2 regions of the Brevibacterium sp. Marseille-P9724 genome follow, and region 1 is predicted to be linked to the other one. Evidence: riboswitches for the same ligand, from Rfam matches in the RefSeq annotation. Region 1 holds a riboswitch; the other holds the start of a gene.
What was found. Region 1 has a riboswitch for thiamine pyrophosphate ahead of GC119_RS05340 (ECF transporter S component). Riboswitches for the same ligand answer to the same signal wherever they lie in the genome.
Positions count from the first base shown of each region.

Region 2: another riboswitch for thiamine pyrophosphate. It lies ahead of thiM (hydroxyethylthiazole kinase); the one in region 1 lies ahead of GC119_RS05340 (ECF transporter S component).

Region 1 covers NZ_LR722992.1:116,700-122,429, reverse strand. Annotated here, with positions in the region: gene GC119_RS05345 (AbgT family transporter) at 1-1,411, opposite strand, end outside; TPP riboswitch at 1,575-1,700, shown strand; gene GC119_RS05340 (ECF transporter S component) at 1,726-2,472, shown strand; gene GC119_RS05335 (ECF transporter S component) at 2,487-3,179, shown strand; gene GC119_RS05330 (ABC transporter ATP-binding protein) at 3,176-4,642, shown strand; gene GC119_RS05325 (energy-coupling factor transporter transmembrane component T family protein) at 4,629-5,537, shown strand; gene GC119_RS05320 (DUF445 domain-containing protein) at 5,591-5,730, shown strand, end outside.
Region 2 covers NZ_LR722999.1:4,696-10,425, reverse strand. Annotated here, with positions in the region: gene GC119_RS09840 (pseudouridine synthase) at 1-272, shown strand, start outside; gene GC119_RS09835 (HsmA family protein) at 279-689, opposite strand; gene guaB (IMP dehydrogenase) at 884-2,404, shown strand; TPP riboswitch at 2,596-2,689, shown strand; gene thiM (hydroxyethylthiazole kinase) at 2,677-3,534, shown strand; gene thiE (thiamine phosphate synthase) at 3,531-4,229, shown strand; gene thiD (bifunctional hydroxymethylpyrimidine kinase/phosphomethylpyrimidine kinase) at 4,226-5,125, shown strand; gene GC119_RS09810 (TenA family protein) at 5,238-5,730, shown strand, end outside.

The DNA of each region.
Region 1 (5,730 bases):
CCAAGGCGAAGTACGGGCTCATGGGGCTGATGATATTGGTCGGCGAATCGCCGATGCGGAACAGCATCTGAGTGACTTCGGGCGACACGCCCAACAGCATAAACATGGGGACGATAACCGGGGCCATCAGCGCGTACTGCGCGGATCCGCTTGTGATCAGCAGATTCAGCAGCGCCACCAGAAGCACCAGCCCGGCGAACATCACCAGCGTCGGCATCTGTGCTTGCTGCAGAAGTTCAGACGCCTTGATCGCAATGATCGGCCCAATATTCGACCATTTGAAATAGGCCACGAACTGCGCAGCGGCAAAGAACAGAACCATGACGGGGGCCAGGGAAAGAAGGCCCTTGCCCATCATCTCCGGAATGTCCTGCGCTTTCGTGATGGAACGGGTCACAAGACCGTAGACCACACCAACAACCGCGAACATCAGCGCGATGGGCACGACAATGGCGCTCAGCAGCGGACTGTCGAGAATTCCCTCTTCGCCATGGAAGATGGAATTCGGCCACAGGAGGGCGGCAAGGTAGACCGCGAGGAAGACGAAGCCGACGATGAAGGCCAGAATGACTCCGCGCTTCTCGGCCGGGCTAAGACGGAAATCATCCGCTGAGGCAGCATCTTCGTCAGGCTCGTCATCGATCATGTCCTTCGTGGTGCGAACCAGCAGCAGCTCAGTGACCAGTGTGACGATCAGAGCAAGGACGATCGCAGACGCTATTGAGAAGAAATAGTTGGCAACGGGCGAAACGGTGACGGATTCGTCGATCAGCTGAGCGGCACTGGTGGAAAGCCCAGCCAGAATTGCGTCAGTGGCGGTGACAAGCAGCGAAGCGTTGAAGCCGGCACTGCACGACCCGAATGCCACAACCGCACCCAGCACAGGTGAACGTCCCGCTGTCTTAAACGTGACGGCGCCAAGCGGAATGAGCACGACGTAGACGGCATCGGAGGCAACCGAACCAGTGACCCCGGCAAGGGCAAGAACGAATGTCAGCCATTTCGGCGAAACTCTGGCGACCACGCCGCGGATGGAAGCGGAGATGAGGCCGGACTGTTCGGCGACTGCCACTCCGAGCATCACGATGATGATCAGGCCAAGGGGAGGGAAGCCGGTGAAGTTCGGCACGGCTTCCGTGATCATCTTGTTGATGCCGTCTGGGCTGAGCAGGTTGACGACGGCGACTTCCTTGTTGTCGGCTGGTGAAACCGCGCTGACTCCCAGCTTCGAAAGAAGGGCGCTCAGCAGAAGGGTGATGACCGCAAGCCCGGCAAAGAGCCAAAAGGGGTGGGGCAGAAAGAGCCAAAAGGGGTGGGGCAGTTTGTTGCCGGCCCGCTCAATTCCAGTCAATAGATTGACAAGCCATGTGCCGCGTTGCCTTTCGGTGTCTGTCTGCGCTGATGACGACATCGTATTCCTTCGCTTTGGCGGACGGATTGCGGAAAGCCTACCGGAGCCGTCGGCCTGCTGCTAATGAAATGAAATATTCTTTCCGTTCAGTTGAAGCCTCCCTATGCCGCCGTTCAGACCACCCAAACCTGAGCGCCAGCGCACTGTCCTTGCTAAAGTTGCGCCCGTACGACAGGGGAGCGCCTCGGATCAGACCTAGAGATCCGAACAAGGGCGCTGAGAGTGCGATGCCGCAGACCCTCGAACCTGCCCGGTTAGCACCGGCGAAGGAAGTCGAGCACACTCTTGACCCCTCCTTGCCTTGAGGAGGACTCATGACACAGGACAACCGTGTCCAAACCGGACACCAAGCCAACCCACGAAACCACACCAACCCAACCACCGCCTCGTCAGCCCAGCCACAGAACCCGCACTCACAGCGCCCGCAGACAAAAAGCGGCCTGCGCTGGCGGACCGTTGACATCATCGTCACTGTCGTCATCGCTGTGGCTGTCGGCGTCGTCTTCTGGGCAGTCGCCGCCATCTGGGGCGTCTTCGAACTCTGGACCGTCGCATTCCCACCGCTGGTCGGCCTGTTCGGCGGCATCTGGGTGCTTGCAGGGCCACTCGCCGGAATCATCGTCCGCAAACCCGGTGCGGCCATCATCGCCGAAACCCTCGCCGCCGCCGTCGAAGCAGTACTTGGGTCCCACTTCGGCGCAACCGCCATCATCTCCGGCCTCCTGCAGGGAGCCGGCGCCGAAATCGTGTTCCTGGCCTTCTTCTACCGCAAATGGAACCTGCCCGTCATGCTCCTATCCGGCCTCGGAGCGGGCATCACACTGGTTGTCGGGGAAATCGTCATGTACTTCGCCGAATGGGCTATGACGTTCAAGGTCGTCTACGCCGCCTGCGGAATCGCATCCAGCATTATCATTTCGGGACTGGGTGCATGGCTGCTGTGGCGGGCAATCGTGCCCACCGGCGCACTCTCAGCCTTCGCCTCCGGGCGAACCGAGGCTCGGACAGACCGGACAGCTCGCACCACACCCCGCCAGCACACAACCCCCAACCGCACATGAACTGAAAGACCCCGATGACCCACACCGCACACACCACGCCCACACGCAGCCTGAAATGGCGCACCGTTGACATCATCGTCGCGGCAGTACTCGCCGTGGCACTCGGTGCTGTGTACTTCGCGTGGACGTCCCTGCGGCCCATCATCGACGTCCCGTTCAACCTCGTGTTCCCACCCACCACGGGCCTGGTCGGCGGCCTCTACCTGCTGGCCGGGCCCGTGGGAGCACTCATCATCCGCAAACCCGGCGCCGCAATCGTGTGCGAACTCATCGCCGCAGCAACCGAAGCCCTCCTCGGTTCCGTCTTCGGTCCGGTCATCCTGTTCACCGGCCTGTGCCAGGGCATCATGACCGAACTCGTCTTCGCCCTGACCCGCTACCGCCGCTACACCCTCGGCATTTCCGTACTCGCAGGCCTCGCACCGGCCATTTCGGTGTCCATCACCGACAACATCTTCTGGAACGCCGGCTGGGCCTTCGAATGGCAGCTGGTCTTCGCCGCCTGCGCCCTGGTCTCAGGGCCCGTATTCGCCGGTCTGGGCGGCTGGTTCGTCTACCGCGCCGTCCGACGGACCGGAGTGCTGACCGGATTCGCATCCGGCACCGACCCGCGCCCGAGGCGCCGCCCACCTCACGCCGCATCCTCACCCGAAGGGGCGGGTCACCGGGGGAGCCCCTCAGAAAGCGAAAGTCCCGCAGATAAGTGACCACCACCTCGTCATCCCGACCCGCGGCAGTGTCCGCCCGCGGGTTCACCTGGTACCACTCCGGCCGAGCCGAACCAGCCGTTTCCGACCTCGACCTGGAAATCTCAGCCGGGCAGAAAGTTCTGCTGGTCGGCGGTTCGGGTGCTGGAAAATCAACGTTCCTCCACGCCGTAGCCGGTGTGCTGCCGGATGAATCCGGCGAACAGTACGGCGAACTCCTTGTTGACGGCCTCCCACCGGACCCCGCCCGCGGAATCTCCGGGCTTGTCCTGCAGGATCCCGATTCGCAGGTGATCCTCGCCGAAGTCGGCGACGACGTGGCCTTCGGCATGGCCAATGTCGGCATTCCCGCAGACGAAATCGCCCGCCGAATCCCCGAAGCCCTCGACATTGTGGGCCTCGACGTCCCACTGACCCACCCGACGGCAGCCCTGTCCGGCGGGCAGAAACAGCGCCTGGCCATCGCCGGAGTCGTCGCGATGCAGCCGGGCCTGCTGGTACTCGATGAACCCACCGCGAACCTCGACCCGGCAGCCGTCGAATCCGTGCGCGATTCCATCATCGCCGCACAAGAAGCCACGGGTGCGACCATGCTGATCGTCGAACACCGCCTGCCGGTGTGGACCGAACACGTCGACCGGATTGTGGTTCTGGGTCCAGGCGGTGTTCTCGCCGACGGCAGCCCTGACGCCATCCTGGGCGACCAAGCCTTGCGCTCCTCACTGGAGGCAGCCGGACTGTGGCTGCCCGATGCCGCCCTACCTGCCTCGTACGCGCCGAGCATTGGCGAAACACTCATGAGCGCCGACGGCCTGGGTGTTCAGCGCGAAGGCGGCGAACCGGTCGCCGAACTGACCGCCGACATCCACGCCGGAACAGCGCTCGCCCTGACCGGCCGCAACGGTGCAGGAAAATCAACCACTGCGCTCACGCTGTCCGGTCTGCTCAAACCCGCATACGGCCAGCTCACCGCAGCCCAGCAGCTGACGACCCTAGGCGGCACCGTCCGCCCACCCAAACACAGTGACCCTTTCCGGTGGAGCTCCCGCGAACTCGTGCCCCGCATCGGCATGGTGTTCCAAGAACCCGAACACCAGTTCCTGCGGGCCACTGTCTTGGACGAACTGCGCTTCGGCCCACAGCGCGCTGGCTGGGACCCCCAAGCGGCAGACGACCGCGCCGAACAGCTCCTGGCCGCGCTGCGCCTGGAACATCTGGCTGACATTCACCCGCAGCAGCTCTCCGGCGGTGAAAAGCGCCGCCTTTCAGTAGCCGCAATGCTTGCGGCCAGGCCGCGCATACTCATCATTGACGAACCCACCTTCGGCCAAGACGCCCGCACGTGGCGAGCGCTCGCCGAACTCGTCATCGACGAACTGCGCGATGGCCAAGCGGTCGTCACGGTCAGCCACGACGAAGCCTTCATCAACACACTCGGGGCGGTGCGCTGTGAATTCGCCTGACCACAACACCGCCGCCCAGCCAACCCCCACCCCCGGTGAGGGTGTGGCGGGCAGTCCGGCGGCGCCTCGTGCCGTGATCCTGCCCAGGTCTGCAGCCCCCGTCCAGGTGGACCTGCTGGTGCCCATCCGCCGGCGCACCGCGTTTGTGCGCGCCAACCCGCTGTCGAAAACGGCGCTCGCGTTCATCCTCATGTGCGGTGTGCTGTTCAGCATCGACATCGTCAGCGCATCCGTCATGCTGGCCCTCCAGGTGCTCCTGCTGCCGCTGACGGGCCTGCGGATCGGCGCGATGCTCAAACGCCTGTGGTTCCTGCCCGGCGCGGCCCTCATCGCCGCATGGGCCACAACAATCCTGGCGGAGAAAACCGGCGACGTACTGGTGCACATCGGCCCGCTGCTCATCACCACCGGATCGCTGGCATCCGGTACCGCGATCGGCGTGCGCGTGCTGGCGCTCGCCCTGCCCGGAATCGCCATCGCATCGACCGTCGATCCCACCGACCTGGCCGACGCCCTGGTGCAGAAGCTGCACCTGCCGGAGCGGTTCGTCATGTCAGCGCTCGCCGCCACCCGCCTGGTCACGCTGTTCACTGCCGAATGGCAGACGCTGTCCTTTGCCCGCCGCGCCCGAGGTGTCGGCCCCGACACGCTGCTCCGCCGGCTGGGCGGGGTGGTCCCGGTGGCCTTCGCGCTGCTCGTCCAGGCAATCCGCCGCGGCACCCGCCTGGCGATGGCCATGGAGGGCCGAGGTTTCGGCACCAGCCGTCGCACCCAGCTGCGCCAGTCGCGCTTTTATGCGCGGGACGCTGTGATCGTGGCGGTCGGGGTTCTTATGAGTGCCGCTGCCATTGGTGCGGCTGTAGCGGCAGGGACGTGGAACCTGATTCTCACGTGAGGTGGGTGGGGCTGGGTCAGCGGTTCGGCTTGCCGTGAGCGGCAGGGGCGACTGTGACTGAGCACCCCGGCGACTACTGGAAGAATGAGCGTGTGAGCACACAGCAGAACACACCCGTGACAGAAGAAGATCGTCGCATAGCGCTGCGACGCATGCGCACCCTGGCCACCGGCCTGTTGGTAGCCGCCGCACT
Region 2 (5,730 bases), on a different contig from region 1:
CTCACGAGGCGGAGCTCACCTCGATCGGAGAGTTCGCCTTGGAGCCGGTCACCGGGAAGACCCACCAGCTGCGCGTACACCTCAACGGGCTGGGCGTCCCGATGGTGGGTGATCCCGTCTACCCGGCCGATTGGGCACCGGACCCGTACGATTTCTCCGACCCGCTGCAGCTGGTGGCAGACGGGCTGCGCTTTGCCGATCCGCTCAGCGGGAAGGAACGGGAGTTCCAGTCGAACTTCCCGCTCACGCTGCCGGAGGGGCCGGCTCGGTGAATGTGCTCAGGCGACCATTGAGGACACCATGCCTGTCAGGTAGGGGACCAGCCAGATGGCCCACACAGTGACAGAGAATCTGTGGAAGACGGCCTTGGCCCGCTGGGTGCCCTTGATCATCACGATGAGAGCCCAGAAGAAGTGCACTGCCATGAGGATGAGCGCGATCAGGCCGGTGATCGCCATGGTGATCGACAGAATCTGGGCGAGAGAACCATCGGGTGCGTTCGACATTGTCGATGCGCCGGCGGCAGCAATGCGGCGCATCACCTCGGTCCCTGACGCATCGAAGAGCAGACCCATTCCGAACAGGGCCACGTGCGGCCAGGTGAGGGTCTTCTTCAGACGCTCGGCCCACACGCCGATCGTGTAGAAGACCAGTGCCAGTGAAATGAGGACAATCGCAAGAATCAGCATGCCTTCAGCTTGGCGTGCTCAATTCTTCGGCACATCGCGCAGAAAGCTGAATTCGGGGTCATACTTTCGGCTGATTCTGCGCTTCACCCGCATCGGGAAGACCAGCGCGAACCCCTTAGGATAGGTTCATAAAAACACCGCGGATGTCATGCGAATGGCACGCGGTTATGGTCTCTACCGGAGGAAGGGTTCTCTTGCCAGAGGTTCACCAGCATTTCAAAGACGCAGAAGATCCGTTTTCGCTTACCGGTCTGACCTATGACGACGTCCTGCTGCTGCCGGGAGACACAGACGTCATCCCGTCGGAGGCCACAACGAAAACTCGCCTGACGCGCGAACTCGACATTGCGGTTCCGCTGGTCTCAGCCGCTATGGACACCGTGACGGAATCCCGCATGGCAATCGCCATGGCCCGCTTCGGCGGTGTGGGAATCATTCACCGCAACCTGTCGAAAGAAGATCAGGCCGCTCAGGTCGACTATGTGAAGCGCTCGGAATCGGGAATGATCACCGATCCGGTGACGATCACTGCTGAAAAGTCACTCGAAGAGCTTGACCACATGTGCGGTCAGTACCGCATTTCCGGCCTTCCGGTGGTTGATGATGACAACACTCTCGTGGGCATCATCACCAACCGCGACCTCCGCTTTGTGCCGCGCACTGACTTCGCCACCACCACGGTCGGCGAAATCATGACGAAGATGCCGCTTATCACCGCTCCCCACAATGTGTCCGCCGAAAAGGCCTACGAACTGCTGGCGGAGCACAAGATCGAAAAGCTTCCGCTGGTTGACGAGAACAACAAGATCCAGGGCCTTATAACGGTCAAGGACTTCGTCAAGCGCGACGAATACCCCAACGCCTCAAAGGACGGCGAAGGCCGCCTGCTCGTGGGTGCTGCGGTCGGCTTCTACGGCGATGCTTTTGAGCGGGCGGGTCTGCTGGCCGAAGCAGGTGTGGACGTCCTGGTGGTCGACACCGCCAATGGCCACGCCCGCGGTGTGACCGACATGATCACGTCGCTCAAAAAGGATCCGGCGTTTAAGGACGTGCAGGTCATCGGCGGCAATGTGGCCACCCGCGCGGGAGCTCAGGCGCTCATCGACGCCGGGGCTGACGCCATCAAGGTGGGTGTGGGCCCGGGCTCCATCTGCACCACGCGCATTGTCGCCGGTGTGGGTGTCCCGCAGGTCACCGCAATCAACCTGGCCTACCAGGCTGCCCGCGAAGCCGGTGTGCCGGTCATCGGCGATGGCGGCCTGCAGTATTCGGGCGACATCGGCAAGGCTCTTGTCGCCGGTGCCGATTCGGTCATGCTCGGTTCGCTGCTGGCAGGCTGTGAGGAAAGCCCCGGCGAACTCATCCTGGTCAACGGCAAGCAGTACAAGGCATACCGCGGTATGGGCTCACTTGGGGCTATGGCTCCGCGCAAGGGACGCTCCTATTCCAAAGACCGCTACTTCCAGGCCGATGTCGTCACCGACACCGACCTTGTGCCCGAAGGCATTGAGGGCCGCGTTTCCTACCGCGGTCCGCTGCGCCAGGTGGCCTATCAGCTCACGGGCGGCCTGCGCCAGACCATGTTCTACGTGGGTGCGCGCTCCATTGCCGAACTGAAGGCCAAGGGCCAGTTCGTGCGCCTGACCACGGCGGGTCTGAAGGAAAGCCACCCGCACGACATTCAGATCACCCAGGAAGCCCCCAACTACCACTGATCCGCCGCAGCCGATCCGGCTGTCTGTGATCGTCTTCTGTGCGCCCGTGCCTATGGCCGGGCGCACAGCTGTCTGCTCACGAGGCGGAGGTCGCGGCCGCCGGGCCCGCTGCGCTGGTCTGCGGTACAGGATTGGGTCTGCGTCGTGGGCTTGCGCTGTCGGTCTGTGTCAGGGGTGGGTGTTAGGGTGAGCGAAGTGACACGGGGTGCCGCCACGCGGCGGCTGAGATTAACCCGTTGAACCTGTGTGGTTAGGACCAGCGAAGGGATGTCATGGAACTCAAAGACTATGCGGGCGCACTGCTTGAAACTCTGCGGCAGCGCACGCCGCTCGTGCAGTGCATTGTGAACACGGTCGTTCAGCAGTTCGCCGCAAATGTGCTTTTGGCGGCAGGTGCCAGCCCCGCCATGATCGATCATGAAGCCGACGCTGCAGACTTCGCCGAAATCGCAGACGGCCTGCTCATCAACTTCGGCACACCAACATCGCACCAGTACCTGTCAGCTGACGGTGCCATCGACACTTTCGCTCAGTCCGGCAAACCGTGGGTGCTCGACCCCGTGGGCTTTGGGATTTCCGCGCACCGCACCTCCAGGATTATGCGCGCTCTGAACAGCGGCCCGGCCATTGTGCGCGGCAATGCCTCCGAAATCATCGGCCTGGCCCAGCAGTCCGGCAGCGCCCGCGGAACCGACTCAACGCACTCAGTCGACGACGCCCTGGCAGCCGCGGCAAGCCTCGCCCAGGCCGGCATTGTCGCCGCCGTTTCTGGGGAGTCTGACGCCATTGTGTTCGCCGACGACTCCGCAACCCACACCGTGACGATCACAGGCGGCAGTCCCTATATGCCCAGCGTCATCGGCACCGGGTGCTCGCTCGGAGCGCTTACCGCCGCCTACGCCGCGACAGCTGCCCACACCCGGCAGACACAGGACCTCAGCCCCCGGGTGAGAACAGGCATGGCCGCGGCAGCAGCGCACCTGCACTTCACCTCGGCCGCCCAGGCAGCCCACACACAAGCCAGCGGACCCGGAACATTCGCCGCGCACTTCCTCGATGGCCTGCACGCCGTGGGGCCAGACGACCTGGCCCGCATTGAGACCGCGTGGACAACGGGAGGAACCGCATGAGCGCACCACTGGACCGCCTGTCCGACTACCGCACCGACCTCTACCTGGTCACTGACACCGCCATGGCCGAAAGCGCCGGGCGCACGGTGGCCGAGACCGTCGCCCAGGCAGTTGCCGGGGGAGTGGGCATCGTGCAGGTGCGCGATAAGCACATTGACGACGCAGGCTTCGAAAAGCTCACCCTGAGCGTGCTCGATGCCGTTGAGCGCGCACGCGCTGAGCACAGCATCAAAACTGACGTCCCCGTCTTCGTCAATGACCGCGTCGATGTCGCAGCCCGCCTTCTGGAGCGCGGCAGAAAAGTCCACGTGCACGTGGGTCAAGGCGACATGTCGGCAGACGATGTGCGCCAGCGCATCGGTGCGGAACCGCTGCTGGGTGTTTCAGCCCAGGAGCCCGAACACTTTGCGCGCGCTCGAAGCCAGAACGTCGATCTGGTCGGCATCGGGCCGGTGTACGCCACCCAGACCAAAGAGACCGGACGCAGTGCCATCGGCCCGGAAGGTTTCCGCGACCGCGCCGGAAAAGCGGGCCTGCCCGCATTTGCCATCGGCGGGATCAAAGACCACAACGCCGCAGCGCTGCGCGGTACGGGTGCCGCGGGAATCTGCGTTGTGTCAGCCATCATGACCGCAACAAACCCGGCCGGAGCAGCCCGGGACATTCTGGCGGCCTACACAGGAGAAAGCTTATGACCGCAGCAGACCATCGTCCTCCCGTCGCCGTCACCATCGCCGGCACCGACCCTTCCGGCGGTGCGGGAATCCAGGCGGATCTGAAAACCTTCACGGCTCGCGGCGCATATGGAGCCAGCATCATCACGGCCCTCGTAGCGCAGAACACCCACGGAGTCAGCCGCATCTACGAGATCGACCACGACTTCGTAATCGACCAGTTCGATTCGGTCGTCGATGACATCCACGTTGACGCGAGCAAATCCGGCATGCTAGGCACACCGGAACTCGTGCAGACCACGGCAGACTATGCGGCGGCCGGCAGACTGGGCTTTTTGGTGGTCGACCCCGTCATGGTCGCAACCTCCGGCCACCGACTGCTGGCAGAGAGCGCAATCGACGCGGTGCGCACTGCTCTGCTGCCGCAAGCCGGTCTCATCACTCCCAACCTGCCTGAAGCAGCACTCCTGCTGGGGGATGAACAAGACGAAGCCGGCACTCCCGCACAGATGCGTGAACAGGCCGCCCGCCTGCTGAAAATGGGGCCGAGGGCCGTGCTTCTCAAAGGCGGGCACGCAGCAGACTCCATCGTCACAGACATCCTCGCGGTTGCCGAAGGCGACGACATCGCGTGGCGCGAATTCAGCCACCCGCGCGTCTTTTCGGCCAACACCCACGGCACCGGCTGCACGCTTTCGGCGGCCATAGCCGCAGAGGTCGCCCACCGCAGGCACGCCCTGGAGGCTGCGGGAGAAGACCCTGCGGGCGCTTCGAGCGGGGAGGCGCTGGGGGATGCCGTCGGTGCGGCACTTGACTACCTGGCCCGCGCCATCGGCAGCGCAGCCGACTGGCAGCTGTCGCTGAACTCCGACGGTGCCCACGGGCCGGTCGACCACATTGTCGACATCACCCGCTGAGCGCAGAGCACTGAACGCTGCAGCAGTGTCCGCACAGTGCTGAGCACATCAGCGCACCCCTGCAATAGACCGAAGCGGAACAACGACCGCAAAACGACTGTCAGGAGACACAATGAGCGAATTCATCGCAGGCCCCCACAGCCGTGAACTCTGGGAACACGTGGCCCCCATCATCAACGACATCGAAGCCCTGCCCTTCATCGAACAGCTCTCGGACGGCAGCCTCGACCCGAAGGTCTTCGTCCACTACCTGCTGCAGGACGAGGTCTACCTGGACGGCTACGGCCGGGCAATGGCCCAGCTGTCGAGCAAGTCCTCCCGCAACGACGACATGGAGTTCTGGGCAGGAGCGACATCAGAAGCCGTTGTTGCCGAAAACGAACTCCACGAAGCCGTCTTCGCAGACGAGGGCTTCGCCCCGCTGGTCAGGGAAATCCAGCAGGAAACCGCGCAGGCTCGCGGTCTGCGCCACGGTGAGCGCGGCTCGGACGAAGGCCGTGACGCCGAAACCGTCATCGCCAGTCCCACTTCCCTGGGCTACGTGTCATTCCTCATGGCCACAGCCGCACTGCGCCCCTACGAGGTGGGTGTCGCCGGTGTGCTGC